2 regions of the Enterococcus sp. LJL120 genome follow, and region 2 is predicted to be linked to the other one. Evidence: a T-box and tRNA genes for the amino acid it is inferred to sense, from the RefSeq annotation. Region 2 holds a T-box; the other holds one or more tRNA genes.
What was found. The T-box of region 2 lies ahead of serS (serine--tRNA ligase). A T-box ahead of a tRNA ligase gene usually reads a tRNA of that ligase, here a tRNA-Ser.
Positions count from the first base shown of each region.

Region 1: it encodes a tRNA-Ser, which carries the amino acid that the T-box ahead of serS (serine--tRNA ligase) is inferred to sense. The anticodon was not compared.

Region 1 covers NZ_JBTXLV010000001.1:601,392-609,216, forward strand. The annotation lists gene ACYSNU_RS02990 (TVP38/TMEM64 family protein) at 1-10, opposite strand, end outside; gene ACYSNU_RS02995 (Nramp family divalent metal transporter) at 354-1,703, shown strand; gene ACYSNU_RS03000 (threonine/serine exporter family protein) at 2,022-2,483, opposite strand; gene ACYSNU_RS03005 (threonine/serine exporter family protein) at 2,510-3,265, opposite strand; tRNA gene ACYSNU_RS03010 (tRNA-Ser) at 3,674-3,761, shown strand; gene ACYSNU_RS03015 (helix-turn-helix domain-containing protein) at 3,862-4,707, shown strand; gene ACYSNU_RS03020 (hypothetical protein) at 5,046-5,339, shown strand; gene ACYSNU_RS03025 (hypothetical protein) at 5,383-5,541, shown strand; gene ACYSNU_RS03030 (ATP-grasp domain-containing protein) at 5,633-5,911, shown strand; gene ACYSNU_RS03035 (RraA family protein) at 6,136-6,834, shown strand; gene ACYSNU_RS03040 (Cof-type HAD-IIB family hydrolase) at 6,898-7,707, opposite strand.
Region 2 covers NZ_JBTXLV010000002.1:447,968-455,792, reverse strand. The annotation lists gene croR (response regulator transcription factor CroR) at 1-576, shown strand, start outside; gene ACYSNU_RS05360 (sensor histidine kinase) at 566-1,765, shown strand; T-box leader at 1,800-2,008, shown strand; gene serS (serine--tRNA ligase) at 2,056-3,336, shown strand; gene ACYSNU_RS05350 (hypothetical protein) at 3,394-4,059, opposite strand; gene ACYSNU_RS05345 (RNA polymerase sigma factor) at 4,056-4,529, opposite strand; gene ACYSNU_RS05340 (HAD-IC family P-type ATPase) at 4,760-7,315, shown strand; gene ACYSNU_RS05335 (helix-turn-helix domain-containing protein) at 7,319-7,825, opposite strand, start outside.

The DNA of each region.
Region 1 (7,825 bases), on a different contig from region 2:
CAACGCTCATAACATCAGCTCCTTTTGGCTACTTTCCTAGTAAAGTTCTTGTTACACTTATTATAGGGAAATAATTTTGACAGCGCCACTACAGAAAACGATTCTTAACGAACAGTTTTGTAAGTTTTCCCGTGACCACTGAAGTATAAAATAAGTATAACGAAATTTTACGGGAAATTCACCAGACTTAAGTCTGATTTGGGTCAATCAGGGAAAACTTATGCTTTTTCTTAAAAAGGGTGTCTCCGTTTACTTTTTTTAAGAAAAGTCCTATAATAAAAAATGAATTTAGGGATGCCTAAAAAATTAAGTGAATCGCATTGAAATAAAATTTATGTAATGGAGGACTCAGGATGGGAGAAGAAGATATCACAGAAAATTCTGAGATAAAAAGTCTCGAAGAAATTAATAGTACGGTGGAAGTACCGAAGAATGCTTCCTTTTTTAAAACTCTCTTGGCCTTCAGCGGGCCGGGGGCGTTGGTGGCTGTTGGCTATATGGATCCGGGGAATTGGATTACTTCAATTTCCGGAGGCGCCTCTTATCAATATGCCCTATTAAGTGTCATTTTACTTTCCAGTTTGATTGCGATGCTGTTACAAAGTATGGCGGCCAAATTAGGGATTGTCACCGGCATGGATTTAGCCCAAGCCACCCGTCAGCACACAAGTAAAGCTGGGGGCTTTGCCTTGTGGATTATTAGTGAGCTGGCCATCATGGCAACCGATATTGCCGAAGTTATTGGTGGGGCAGTGGCCTTGCAATTATTATTTGGTTTTCCGCTGTTAATTGGGGTTTTGATTACAACCTTTGACGTGTTTCTTCTATTATTATTGACTAAGCTTGGGTTTAGAAAAGTCGAAATTGTTGTGGCCATATTAATTTCAGTAATCTTTTTCGTTTTTGCCTATGAAGTTATTTTGGCTGATCCCAATTGGAGTCAGGTGTTGGAAGGATTTATTCCAGTTCCTGAAATTGCCACCAATCGCAGTATGTTGTTTTTGGCCTTAGGAATCGTTGGAGCCACCGTGATGCCTCATAATTTATATTTGCATTCCTCCATTTCCCAAAGTCGCAAAATTGATCGCAACGATAAAGGCGAAGTGAAAAAAGCAATTAAATTTACGATTTGGGATTCGAATATTCAATTAACGATTGCTTTTGTTGTCAACTGTCTATTGTTAGTTTTGGGTGGTGCTTTATTCTTTGGCACCAACAGTGATTTGGGTCGGTTCGTTGATTTATATGATGCTCTCAAAGATAGCTCAATTGTTGGCCCGATTGCTAGTCCTTTGTTGTCGACATTGTTTGCAGTGGCTTTACTGGCTTCTGGCCAAAATTCCACCATCACCGGTACACTCTCTGGGCAAATTGTCATGGAAGGGTTCATACATTTAAAATTACCAATGTGGTTGCGGCGGTTAATCACTCGTTTGATTGCAATTTTCCCGGTAATCGTCTGCGTGATTTTATATGGTGGCAGCGAAAATGCAGTGGAGGATTTACTGTTATATACACAAGTCTTTTTAAGTGTTGCTCTGCCATTTTCGATTATTCCACTGACGATTTTTACCAGCGACAAGCAGCTGATGGGACCATTTGCCAATCGCCCCATTGTAAAATATGCTGCTTGGGTCGTAACAGTTGTTTTAACCATTTTAAACATTTTCTTGATTTATACGACATTTGCAGGTGTCAATTAAAATTTGACCCATTATAAGGCAAAATAAAAAAATCCAAGCTGGCTGGTAACTTTACGATGAGGCCTTTGAAACCTCAGGTAAACCCAAGCTAGTTTGGATTTTTTCATGTATAAATGTCTCAACACTCAACAAGTGACTAAGAATCCCGTTTGTTTTTATCGGCCCAATTTTTGGTAATCTTCGGCAGCACCGATGCATTCCAGCCCAATAGAACAAAAGCCCCTAACAGTAAAATAATCGTAAGAATATCTTTCATTGTCAAAAACCTCCTGACTGCTTTCCTTTATTATACAAAAAAATAGCGGAAAAAGCTCTTGACTAAGGCTTTTTCCGCTTTATTTGATAAGGATTTTTCAAAAGAAATTTAGCTAGTTTTTCGACTAAGTTGGTCACCATAAAGCCAATTGCAATGGCGCCAGCTGTGATAATCACAATCAAAATATTTTGTAGGCCAGCTTCATAATTTCCCTGCATAATTTGGCGCACTGCTTGATAGGCGGGGCCACCGGGAACTAGCGGGACTAGGCTAGGAATATTAAAAATAATCAAAGGCATCTTGTACCTGCGGGAGAGAAAGACACTGATAATCCCCACGGACAAGGCGCCTAAAAAATTTGCGCCCCCCAGACCTAAGCCCATTTCATTAGAAAAATGAAAGAGGACCCAACCAATCCCACCGGTGACGCCACAGGCAAGCAAAGCTCGCCTTGGGATATTGGTAATGATTCCAAAGGCCATCGTGGCCAGACCGCTAAAGAAAAAATTTAAAAAAATTGTCATGGTTGCTCCTCTATCTAAAAAATACGTTATCCCAATAACTTAATTACCAAATAAATGCCAGTCCCAATCGCCCCCGCCGTAAAAATCGCCTCTGTTCCGCGAGCCATCCCACTGATTAAATGACCCGCCAGAATATCACGAAAAGAATTTGTGATGGCGACACCGGGAACTAAAGGCATCAGACTACCAATCATCACGGTATCAACATCCGCAATAATCCCCAAACGGAAGCCAATAAAAGACAAACTGCCAATCACTAAGGCCGCTACTAATTCGTTTAGAAAACGAATTTCCAACCAGTAAATACCATAGAGGGAAACAGTATAGCCAATGGCCCCGATTAGAAAAGCAGGAATAAAATCCGACCAGACGCCACCAAATAAAATTAGTAGCGTGCAACTTATTATCCCGGCAGCCAAAATTCGCCACCATGCAGGAAAAGTCGGTGTTTCATAATCAATTTTCTTTAACTCTTGATGGAGTGTCACCAAGTCGATTGTTCCCGCTGCAAATTCGCGGGACAGTTGATTCACCGCCACGACTTTTTCCAAATTAATCGTGCGGTCCTTAATTTGTTCCAACTGACTGTAGTTGCTACTTTTTAAACTCATGAAAAGTCCCGTTGCTGTGACATAACTGGAATTTTCCAGCTCACCAGCATTTGTGGCAATCCGTTGCATCGTGTCCTCTACCCGGTAAGCCTCTGACCCAGACTCAGTCATAATCCTGCCGGCTAAAAGGCAGGTCCGTAGTATTAAATTTTGCATTTGCGCCTCTGTCATGGCTTAATCCACCTTTTTAAATATGAAATTTTTGTCAAAATTGAGTGAACAAAAATCTCTTATGCTTCCCAAGAATAGCCTGAAACCGCCGCTTCCGTCAAATCATTTTTCGCTGAAATATGAATTTTTTTAGACAGCTGTTTTTCTTAAGCTTGGTTTAAGTCCTAAATCCTAAGATAGAGCCATCAAATAAAGGAGGCGGTTTTCATGATTAAGAAATGGATTCAGATAATTTTTAACTATGACGAGTTTTTAAAAGAGGCCTCAGATGAAACCATGACAACCATTAAATAAGGTGAATTGCGGCCGCTACTTCGTTTTTAGAGGTAGTGGCTTTTTTAGTGTCTTTCTTCTATATAAAGATTTCCACTTGACAAAATTCCAAAAAAAGCGAAAAATAGTCTTTGCGGAAGGTTGGCAGAGTGGTAATGCAGCGGACTCGAAATCCGCCGAACCGGCTTATACCGGTGCGCAGGTTCAAATCCTGTACCTTCCTTAATTAAATTAAGCTTTAGAAAGTTGTTTTGGATACTCTTTACGAGGCAATTTTCTAAAGTTTTTTAGAATTCTGCAGAAGCAAGTGAAGGGAGAACCACTTGAAGATTAACGGTAAGATTATTTCAACCCGCAGAAAAGAATTGGGTTTGACCCAGCAAGAGTTAGCTGAGGGCATTTGTAATCAGGCAACAATCAGTGTGCTGGAAACAAAAAATGCCTGTGATAGCATGAAAATTCTCGGGGAAATTTGTCAAAGACTTAAGTTGACTTTTGATGATGTCTTAGAGAAAAGCTTTGATGAAAAATTACGAGGACTTTTAGCTAAAGTGATTGACCTTTCTTCAGAATTTAAATTTCATGAGGCCTATCAGCTACTAGAAGGTATCTCGGATGTTGAAGCGATTGAAAATAGTGATTTAAAGGCTGAGGTTTATTACAATTTTGGCAATATAAATCTCGTTGGCTTTCATGAAATTGATAAAGCCCTGTACTATTTTTATGAAGTATCAACTATGACTGTGACGCAAGTCATGATAAAAAGTCTGGCCATTAACAGTATTGGTGTCTGCTACGCTCAAAAAGGCGAGCTGGAATTTGCCAGAGGTCACTTTGATAAATCCCTTCAGTTGATTGAAGAAAATCCGGATTTTGTCACAAAGAATGTCAGCAAAATTTTTTATAATGTCGCAAAATTTTACTCAAGTCTTGGGGATTTTTCCCGCGCTGTTGCGTTGTGTGACCAATGGCTTGAGCTATATAAACAATTCAAATCCACCAGTTATTTAGATTTTTTATATTACGAAAAAGCCTTTAATCTGCAACATCTAGATGAAGAGAAAGCCAAAAAGTATTTTGCTTTGTCTGCTGGCATAGCAGAATTCAATGATAACCAGTTTATTATCGACACGATTAACTCAGGTCAAGTTGATCATTTAGAAGGTTAGACTATCATAAAGAATATTTCTATACACACGAGTTCATTTGTCGAAAGGGCAATAGGGTTCGTGTTTTTTTGCTTTGAATATAAACACAATCCAGACAAAACTTTTTTGAATTATGTTTTCAATAATATTTATGTTTCGTTTGTATTACCATTGACATTAACTAGACCACTTGTTTTAATTAAATTGTATTCTAAAATATGTAATATTTTTACTTATATAGAATTTTTAATGACTGTTAATGTAAATTGAAATCTGAAATCATTGAGAATAATTTTGTTCTCGTCGAAAATAATAAGATAGTTGCTTACTGTAACGGAAAGAGAAATGGGTGGGGATTTATGAAGTCAGCAGATGAAAGCGTTGTTGAGTCGAGTAAGAAAAAGAGTAATTTCAGTCTGTTTCTAAAGCGACAGACTATTCCATTGCTACTACTTTTATTGACAGTTTTCGCCGTCATCGGGATAACCTATTTTGCAATGCATTCACCAGAAGAAGCCAGAAAAATAACGCAAAAAATGGAGGGTGAATTTGATTATTATATAGATGATCAAAATAATATTATTCAAGGAAAACCACCATTTGTTCTGATAGTTGATCTTTCTCAGGCTAATGAGGTTCAGAGTGTGCCTTAAAGAGATAGGCTGTGATTGGGATTTCAGTTGTTAAGGAAAATTAATGTCAAAAGATAAAGTTAAAATAGTAACGGATTATTTAAGTGCGGCTTATTCAGATGAACAAGTAAAGAACACTCCAGAGTTAGAAAAAATGGTTTTCGAGGCAGCAAAGGATGTTGACAAAGGCAATTATCACATTATACAACCAGCTGGTTCATGATGCGGCCAAATATGAAGGTGTGGCATTAAGTACTATGATGTTACCAATTTGGTTCTAGTAAATAGACATCAAATTAAAGGAATATGTTGAATTGAAGCAAGTTGCTGGTCGCAGTATTGAGATTCGACTGTTTTTTTATAACCAACAACTCCTATTCTGTGATAATCAAAATAATCAAGTTTTAAATGAGGAGATTAAATTGACTATTCCGCCATTGGACAGCCGCTTTTATACAGTTGATATTGCATTAACAGCTAAAAACCACTGGTTAGTTCTTGAAACTGGGGATGGTCAAGTTTCAAATCTAAGTGATTTTGCGAATAAACAGGATTTTTACCAGCGGTTGCTCAAGGCAATCAGCTTTTCATAATTATTGTACTAAATCTGTTCTTTTCGCCAAACTAAGCGCTTTTCTCAGCAAAACCAGCGGAGAAAGCGTTTTTTTGTGCTAAACTAAATAAGTCTTACTAGTAGTTATGGCTGAGTCAAAATCGTAAACTAGTTTCAAATTATATGACTTACCTTAAAAATCCCGAAGAATGTAAAGTTAAAAAAATTACCATAAAAATCATCTATAAGAAAAGAGGGCAAAACATGTCAGTTGGAAATCGGATTTATCTAAAGAGAAAGTTACCAGAAAAAAGTTTAGTGGCAAGGTTTGAAAAACTGCCGGCAGCTAATGTGGCCGATTGTATGAGTCGCAGTTTTACCTTTAGTCCAGAATTAAAGTTAATGAGCTCCCCAGTGAAAAAAATGTGCGGTGTCGCTTTAACGGTTAAAACCCATGCGGGAGATAATTTAATGGTCAGCCAAGCTTTGGAAATGGCGCAAGAGGGAGATGTTGTGGTCATTGCCAATGAGGGGCATCGCCAGCGGGCTATGCTGGGTGAAATTATGTATCGGTATTTGGCGGACTTTAAAAAAGTTGCCGGTATCGTTATTGACGGACCGATTCGTGATATTGATGTGATTGCTGATGAGAAGTGTCCGATTTACGCAACTGGTACGACACCGGCCGGTCCATATAAGTCAGGCCCGGGGGAAATCAATACTCCAATTTCCCTTGGGCATGTTGTGGTGATGCCAGGAGATATTATTTTAGGTGATCAAGATGGTTTACTGGTAATTCCTCAAGGGGATGCGCAAAGCTTGATTGAAAAGGCAGAGGAAAATGCCGCTAGTGATGCCGCAAAAGTTGCAGCAGCTAAAGCTGGAAAAATAGACCACAGTTGGCTAAAAAAAGCATTAACTGATGGTCAAGTTGAAATGATTGATGAGAGTTATCCTGGATAATCGAGACAAAATAAAAATGCGCTGAAGGTGAGCTGTCGCTGCTCATTCTTCGGCGCATTTTTTTTAGTTTAATTCTAAATATTTTTCTAGATAATCTGCCAAACCGTCTTCGCCGTTGGTTTTTTCGGTGACATCGTTGGCAACAGCTTTTACTTGATCAGTACCGTTGGCCATGGCAACGCCCCAACCAGCATAATCTAGCATTTCTACATCATTGTGTTCATCACCAAAAGCGATAATGTCCTCTTGTTGAAAGCCTAATAAATCGGCAACGTGGGAAACTCCTTTGGCTTTTTGAATGCCTTTAGCCACCACTTCTAAAATCGGATTTGGCCCGCCCCAAGTATTGACTTCTACATAATCGCCGTAATCTTTGACTAACTGTTCTGAAACGCTGAGGCTGTCGGGATTGTTGACCCGCAGCAATAGAGAATTTGGATTGGTAGTCATGTTCTTTGCGGACAAAATATTTTTTTCACTGGCTTTTTCTGAGGCAAAGAAGTTGCCATCAAAATGATCCAAAGTATCAATGTAGAAACTATTTTTATTTTCAGCAGCCACAAAATCTAAGTTCAGTTGTTGCTTTTGGGCTAAAATTTCAAAGGCAATGTCGCGATTGATTAAGGTTTCTAGCTCTCCAGACCAAACTTGATGAGGCAGGTGAACGAGGGCGCCGTTAAAATTAATCATCGGTGATGTTAATTTAAGCTGGGAATAAATATGTTCAGACATCCGGTAAGGACGACCGGTAGCAATGGTTACAGTGTGACCTGCTCGTTTGGCTTTTTCTAAAACAGCCGCTGTGCGGGGAGAAACTTGTGAATCTGTATTTAAAGTTGTGCCGTCAAGGTCAATCGCAATTAATTTTTTCATGAAAAACTCCTCATTTCTGAATCTATACGTTGTTCTAGTCTAGCACAGATTGGCTTGTGAAAAAAGTTATCTGCTAAAGTTTGAACAAATCATTTTCGATAAAACACGAACATTAAAA
Region 2 (7,825 bases):
AAAATTCGCACGGATCAGGATATTGAATTGTTGATTTTAGATATTATGATGCCGGAAATGGACGGGATGCAGGTTGTGAAGGAGCTACGGAAGGAATCGCAAATTCCGATTATCATGTTGACTGCTAAAACGACTGACATGGATAAAATCAAAGGCTTGGTGGCTGGTGCAGATGATTATGTAACCAAACCATTTAATCCTTTAGAGGTTATGGCGCGGGTAAAATCTTTGATGCGCCGCACGCAAATGCAGGTGACCGCGGATGAACCGGATGTGTTAGAAATTAATTCGCTAATCATTAACCGTGATTCCCACGAAGTGAAAACAGTCGATGGCAAAGATATTCAATTGACTGCCTTAGAATTTGGGATTTTGTATTTGTTGGCCAGCCATCCTAATCGGGTCTTTAGCGCCGATGAAATTTTTGAGCGGGTTTGGAAACAAGAGAGCATTGTTTCTGCGAAAACAGTTATGGTCCATGTTAGTCATTTGCGGGACAAAATTGAAGAAGCTACCAACGGCGAAAAAATAATTCAAACTGTTTGGGGTGTTGGTTATAAGATCGATGCAAGATAGCCGCGTAAAGCAAAATGAAAAACGCAAGCGGATTACGCTGACTTCTAAGGAAATCAGTGAATTATTGGCAGAGGGCATTATTACAATTGTCCTTTTGCTACTATTAAATGTAGCAATTATGGTCATCTTATCGGCGGTCATCGAAAACTCTCCTAATTTGGAGGGAGCTGTCTGGGGCACGAAGAATGTTTTTATGGAACAATTAAACTCGGACATTTTTTACAGTGGCCGTAATTTTATTTTTCCAGTCTTTGCGATTATTGATGCGATTATTGTATACTGGCGCTTGATTCGTCGCTACCGGCAGATGCAGATGCGCCATGTTATCAGCGAGCTACATTATATTGCCAATGGAAACTATGACCATCGAATTCCCTTTGAATTAAAGGGGGATTTGAGCAAGGTTATCTTGAGTATTAATGCGCTGGTGGATAGTACGGCGGCGGCCATTGAAGATGAGCGGGAAATTGAAAAATCTAAAGATGAGCTGATTACCAATGTCAGCCATGATATCCGCACACCACTGACTTCGATTATCGGTTATCTGGGATTAATCGAGGACCAACAGTATCACAGTGAAGAGGATTTAAAAAAATACGCCCACATCGCTTACACGAAAGCCAAACAGATGAAATATTTAGTGGACGACCTCTTTGAATATACGCGGGTCCGTCAGCCTTCTGTACCGGTGAATTATACAAGCTTTGATATGATTCAGCTGATTGAGCAATTGGCGGTTGACTTTGAGTTGGAGGCCGATAAAAAAGGCATCGCCATCAATGTTATTTCTAATACTGAGCATCTGATGATGGATGGCGACACGGATAAATTAGTGCGGGTCTTTAATAATTTGCTGACCAATGCCTTAAAATACGGCAAAGGGGCCAATCAAGTCGTGATTGAAGCCCTCGAACAGCCCAATGAAGTCGTGATTACCGTTAAAAATAATGGTACGCCGATTCCTAAAGAGTCGTTGAATCAACTTTTTGACCGCTTTTATCGGGTGGACGAATCCCGTTCCCAAGAAATCAGCGGCACGGGTCTGGGCTTGGCAATTTCGCAAAATATTGTCGGACTCCACGGCGGTTATATTTACGCCCAGTCCAATGACAAATGGACTTCCTTCATTATTCACTTGCCTAAAAAACAACAGGGTCAAAAATTGAAGAATCCTAAAACTCGAAATTGACAAGCTAGCGGGAATTCACTATACTAAACGTAATATACGACTGGAAAACTAGTACTTTATTTTCTGTTTTTAGAGAGTTGGCGGCAGGTGCGAGCCAATAGCAGGAGTAAAGGAATCCAATTTCTAAAGGTCACTGACGAAAACAATGAGTAAGTCAGCTCGGTTAACAACCGTTATTTTGTTTCAAGGGCAGCTACGGCTGAACTTGGGTGGTACCGCGATTACAGCTATTTCGTCCCAAGATTTATGGGATGGAATGGCTTTTTTTATTTTACAGAGGAGGAATGGAAATGTTAGATGTCAAAGTTTTACGGCAGAATTTTACAGAAGTTGCTGAAAAATTAAAGACCCGCGGAGTGAAGGAAGAAGTCTTAGTCAAGTTTATGGAGTTGGATGAAGCTCGGCGGAAAAAATTAGTTGTCGTAGAGGAGTTGAAAAAGCAGCGGAACCAAGTATCTGAGGAAATTGCTCAATTAAAGCGGGCCAAAGAAGATGCTGCTGAAAAAATTGCCGCTATGAAAACGGTCGGCGCTGAAATTAAAACACTCGATACGGAAATTGCGGAAATTGATGAAGCCATCACCGATATTGCGACGACCTTGCCAAACTTACCCCATGCAGATGTGCCGGTGGGGGAAAGCGAAGACGACAATGTGGAAATTCGCCGCTGGAGTGAAGCCCGCAAATTTGATTTTGAACCAAAGCCCCACTGGGAAATTGCGGAGGATTTGGGAATTCTTGACTTTGAACGGGGGGCTAAAGTGTCCGGCAGCCGCTTTGTTTATTACAAAGGCTTAGGCGCCCGCTTAGAACGGGCTTTGTACAATTTTATGTTGGATGAGCACGTCTATGAGCAGGGCTATACTGAAATGATGACTCCTTATATTGTCAACAGCCAATCAATGTTTGGCACCGGTCAATTTCCGAAGTTTAAAGAAGATGTCTTCCAACTGGCTGAAACAGATTTGACTTTGATTCCGACAGCGGAAGTCCCTTTGACCAATTATTTTGCCAATGAAATTTTAGATGAAGCGCAATTGCCGGTTTATTTCACCGCTTTGAGCCCATCTTTCCGTTCTGAAGCTGGTAGTGCCGGCAGAGATACCCGTGGACTGATTCGCCTGCATCAATTTAACAAAGTTGAAATGGTTAAATTCAGCACCCCGGAACATTCTTATGAAGAATTAGAAAAAATGACCAATGACGCCGAAGTTCTTCTGCAAAAATTGGGCTTACCTTATCGAGTAATTATTTTAAGCACTGGCGACATGGGCTTTAGTGCTGCCAAGACCTATGATTTAGAAGTCTGGATTCCCGCTCAAGACATGTATCGGGAAATTAGTTCTTGCTCTAATACCGAGGACTTTCAGGCTCGCCGGGCGATGATTCGCTATCGTGATGCCGATAATAAAGTGAATTACCTGCATACTTTAAACGGCTCTGGTTTAGCTGTCGGGCGGACCGTCGCAGCCGTTTTAGAAAATTATCAAAACGCTGATGGCTCTGTTACGATTCCAGAAGCTTTAGTGCCGTATATGGGCGGCGTGACTGTGATTAAAAAAGAAGCGTAAAAAGAAACTCAACTGGTCCAGGGCTGTTACAGCTCCTGTTCCAGTTGAGTTTTTGGTTTATTCTAAAATAAAGTAAAAGACAATCCCCAGCGGAATTGTTTCATCCTGCAGATTTCCTTGAAAGGATTCTGCACCACCGCCTTGCATGTGATCCGTATTGTTTCCATAAAAGAAATAATATTTTTGGTCCAGCTCTAAAGGACCTTCTTCTAAATACCACATGGTGGCTAGCTGATCATCTGTTGCAAATCCTAATTCACTAAATTGTTTTTCAAAGTTCATGGTAGCACCCCCCACCTGCAAATTCATTAGGAGGGTCTGGGCATCCCGCAAAATACCAAATTTCATAGTGCCACTCAATACACCATTCATGTCAGGGACACCGTGAAAAACTTGTTCCGAATAACTCAATTCGCCATGGTCGTAAGTCTCAATAAAAAAACTAATTCTTTTTGCATCGGTATTAAACTGAATATCATAGCTTTGATTAAATAAGAGACTGGCAACGCCTAAATCGCCTTCCTGCAAGCGGGCATGATTATCCTGTAAACCGCTGATTTGGTGTTCACCGAAGGGTGGATAATTATAGCGCTGTAAAAAAAACAGCGCTGGCAAGATTACCACAACAATTAAAACACCCAGCGTGATGCCTAAGGTCCGCCAGAAATTTTTCTTGCGGGATTGCTTGATTAATTTGTTAAATTCTTGATCTTGTAGGTTCATCCCAATTCCTCCATTAACTGTCTGAGTTTTTTTCGGCTGCGGTACAAGGCCGTTTTTATACTTTCCGGTGGGCGATTTAAAATAAAGGCCATCTCCTGCAGGCTAAGTCCCTCATGATATTTTAAAATCAGCAGATTGGCACTGGCTAAATCCAACTGGTTTAAGGCCGTTTCTAGTTCTTCATTAGGCAGCGGCATTTCAGAAAAAAAATCTTCATTGAAGTGCAGCTGTAAAATTTCCCGCCGGCGTTTTGTCTGCCGGTAAAGATTGAAATACAGGTTCAGGGCGACTCGATAAAACCATGGACGGATTTTTTCCGGGGGAATCACGGCCTCCACCTCCAGCATCTTGACCACTGTTTCTTGTGTGACATCTTTAGCATCTTCTATCTCGGCACCGATTTTTATTAAATAGCCAGTTACCTCCTGCAGCAATTGGAAAATAATATCCTCATAGCCCCCAAGCTTCATCCTCACCCCACCCTTCATCTATATAACAAGTGAACTGTTAAAAAGTGAACAGTCTAAATTGAAATTTTTTCTAATAGTTTAAGTATAGCAAAGAAGCTCTGACTGATTTGCGGAAAAATCAGCGCAAAAGCTTCCGCAAATATTTCAGACCCCGCTGAAATTATCGCCTGATACTAAGCAGCATTTCCCCCTATAATAGACTTATCAAGAAAAAAAGAGGAGGAATGTCCATGAAATGGTATCAATTACCTGGACAAGAAATTATTGAGAATTTACATACAGCTGCAGGCGGTTTGACCCCGGCAGAGCGCAAAGAGCGTTTAGAAAAAGCTGGCCCAAATAAAATGGCGGAAAAAAAGCAGCTGAAAACGTGGCAAAAAATTCTGAAGCATTTTACAGATTTGCTGATGATTGTTTTGATGGTCGCCGCAATTTTGAAATTTGCGACCGGCGATTATGTTGAAGCTAGTATTATTTTACTGGTGGTCATCGTGAACGGTCTTGTCAGCTACTGGCAAGAGCGCAAGGCGGAAGAATCTTTGGACGGTTTAAAGCAGATGATGGGGCAAGAAGCCGTGATTTTAATGGCTGGCGTGAAACAGACAGTCCCGACAGAAGATTTGGTTCAAGGTGACATCGTCACCTTGAAGGCTGGTGATGTAGTGCCGGCCGACCTGCGTTTACTAGAAAGCCATGACTTATTGATTGAAGAATCCATTTTAACTGGTGAATCTGAGGCGGCAGAAAAAGATGTCGCGCCGCTGAACGACACCTTACCGGCTGGCGACCAGAAAAATATGGCCTTTACAGGTACTTTAGTTCAAGCCGGTTCCGCTTTAGGAATTGTCGTTGAAACTGGCGATACAACGGAGATTGGTAAAATCAATCAAGCTTTGCAATCAGTCCAACAACAAACGACACCCCTCGTTAAAAAAATGCACCAGTTGAATCAAAATATTTTCAAAGGGATTATCGCCCTGATTGTCTTTTTGATTTTCTTTACAACCTTCCGCTATGGCATGGACTGGCAGCTGATGTTTTCTGCGATGATTGCTCTGATTGTCGCGATGATTCCTGAAGGCTTGCCGGCTGTCCTGACAATGATTTTGTCGATGGGTGTCAAGGAGATGGCCAATGAAAATGCCATCATTAAGAGTATGCCCTCGGTGGAAACTTTGGGCTCGATGACAGTCATTGCCTCAGATAAGACCGGTACTTTAACGAAAAATGAAATGACGGTTGTGGAGACCGCCACACAAGATGATGCATTGATGCTGGAAATTATGAATAATACTCAAGAGTTAAAACTTTCTGACCAGCAAAATGCTGCTGATTTAAAAGGGAACCCCACTGAATTAGCCCTGCTTCATTATGTTGAAAAGCACGGCGAAGCACTTAGATTAAAAACACAAACCAGTAAAATCCCCTTTAGTTCCAGCTATAAATATATGGCGACTTTGCATGCTGAAGCTCAACACTCGCTGATTTTTGTTAAAGGTGCGTCAGAAGTCTTGCTGAACAAAACCAATTTAACGGCTGCTGAAAAGCAGGCTTGGCAAAATCAAGCGACACAATTTGCCAAAAAAGGCCAACGGGTTTTAGGCTTTGCCTTTAAACAAGTTGCCCCAAAAACTGAACTCAGTCATGAAGATTTAACAGACTTAGACTTTGTCGGTCTAGCCGGCATTATTGATCCGCCGAAGGAAAGTGCAATTCAGGCGGTCAAAGAAAGTCAGGCGGCGGGAATTGCCGTCAAGATGATTACCGGTGACCATAAGGATACTGCACGGGCTATTGGAAAAGAAATTGGCCTGCGCCACACGGATAAAGTTTTGCAGGGCATTGAAATCGACAATCTAAGCGATCAAGAATTGGCTCAACAAGTTAAAAAAGTCGATGTCTTTGCACGGACAACTCCAGAGCATAAGTTACGAATTGTGACAGCTTTACAAAATAATGGCGAAATTGTCGGCATGACCGGCGACGGCGTCAATGATGCGCCGGCTTTAAAGAAAGCTGACATCGGGATTGCCATGGGTATTAAAGGTAGCGAGGTCAGTAAGCAGGCAGCTGATATGGTCTTAGCCGATGATAATTTTCACACCATTGCTAAGGCTGTTAAAGAAGGCCGCCGCATTTTTGACAATTTGAAAAAGACCATTAACTTCTTCTTGCCAACCGCCTTAGCCCAAGGGTTGATTGTTATCATCGCCCTTTTACTAAATCAGCCTTTACCTTTAAGTCCGATTCAAATTTTATGGGTCAACATGGTCACGACAATTACCCTTTCCTATGCGCTAGGCTTTGAAAAAGCGAGCCAAGATACCATGCAACGGCCACCTCGCCCTGTCAATGAAGGTATTTTATCTGGCTATAGTCTGTTTAGAGTCATCTATGTGTCTCTATTAATCATGCTGCCGGCTTACTTTTTAGCCATGCAATTTGACAGCCAGCTGCTGCAACAGACTATTTTATTACAAAATATTGTTGTCGCACAGGCCGTTTACATGATTAACTGTCGTGAGCTGACGGAGCCTTCGATTAATAAAGGCTTGTTCCAGAACAAACCGCTGTTTATCTCTCTAGCAATCTTAGTGGTGCTGCAAAGTGCCGTCCTTTACCTGCCATTTATGCAGCAATGGATGGGAACGACTGCCTTGAGCGGCGGCCAACAATTAATTATTTTGGTCAATGTTGCTTTACTCTTTTTAATTGTTGAAATCGAAAAAGGACTGACTAAACGGATTACCCGCCGTCAGTCCCAAACCTCAAGTGATCTGAATTAAGTTTTATAAATAGTGCTGCCAAGTGAGCTCGGTTAACTGCCGCAGCTCATTTTTGGTTGGCAGACTGGAAATATAAATGACTTCAACTGCTAAAGGTGCCAAAGGAAAATTAGAAACAACGATGTCGTTCTCATTAAAGTTCAGCTCAGTCAGCTGAGAAATTTCAACACTGACTAATTTCACCCGCCGACCAAAAGCATCCGCCAATTCCTGCTGTAAAAAAGCTTTCCACGCCGGCTCCCCTTGGAAAATAAAGTACAGGGTCATCACTTGCGGACGGGCGGTAAACACAGCTTGCTGTTCCAATAAGGAAATCAGATTTAATAAATACAGCGGATTATCCAGATGGACCACTGAATCAATCAACGCCAATAGCTTTTGATCGCTGCCAGTATGTTCTTTTCGCTCTGCAAGCAGTTCTTGATACTCCAATTGGAATTGTTCCGACAGCCAGGTGGATTCATTATATTTCAAAAGTAGTAACAGCAGATTTTCAGTTAACTGCGTTTT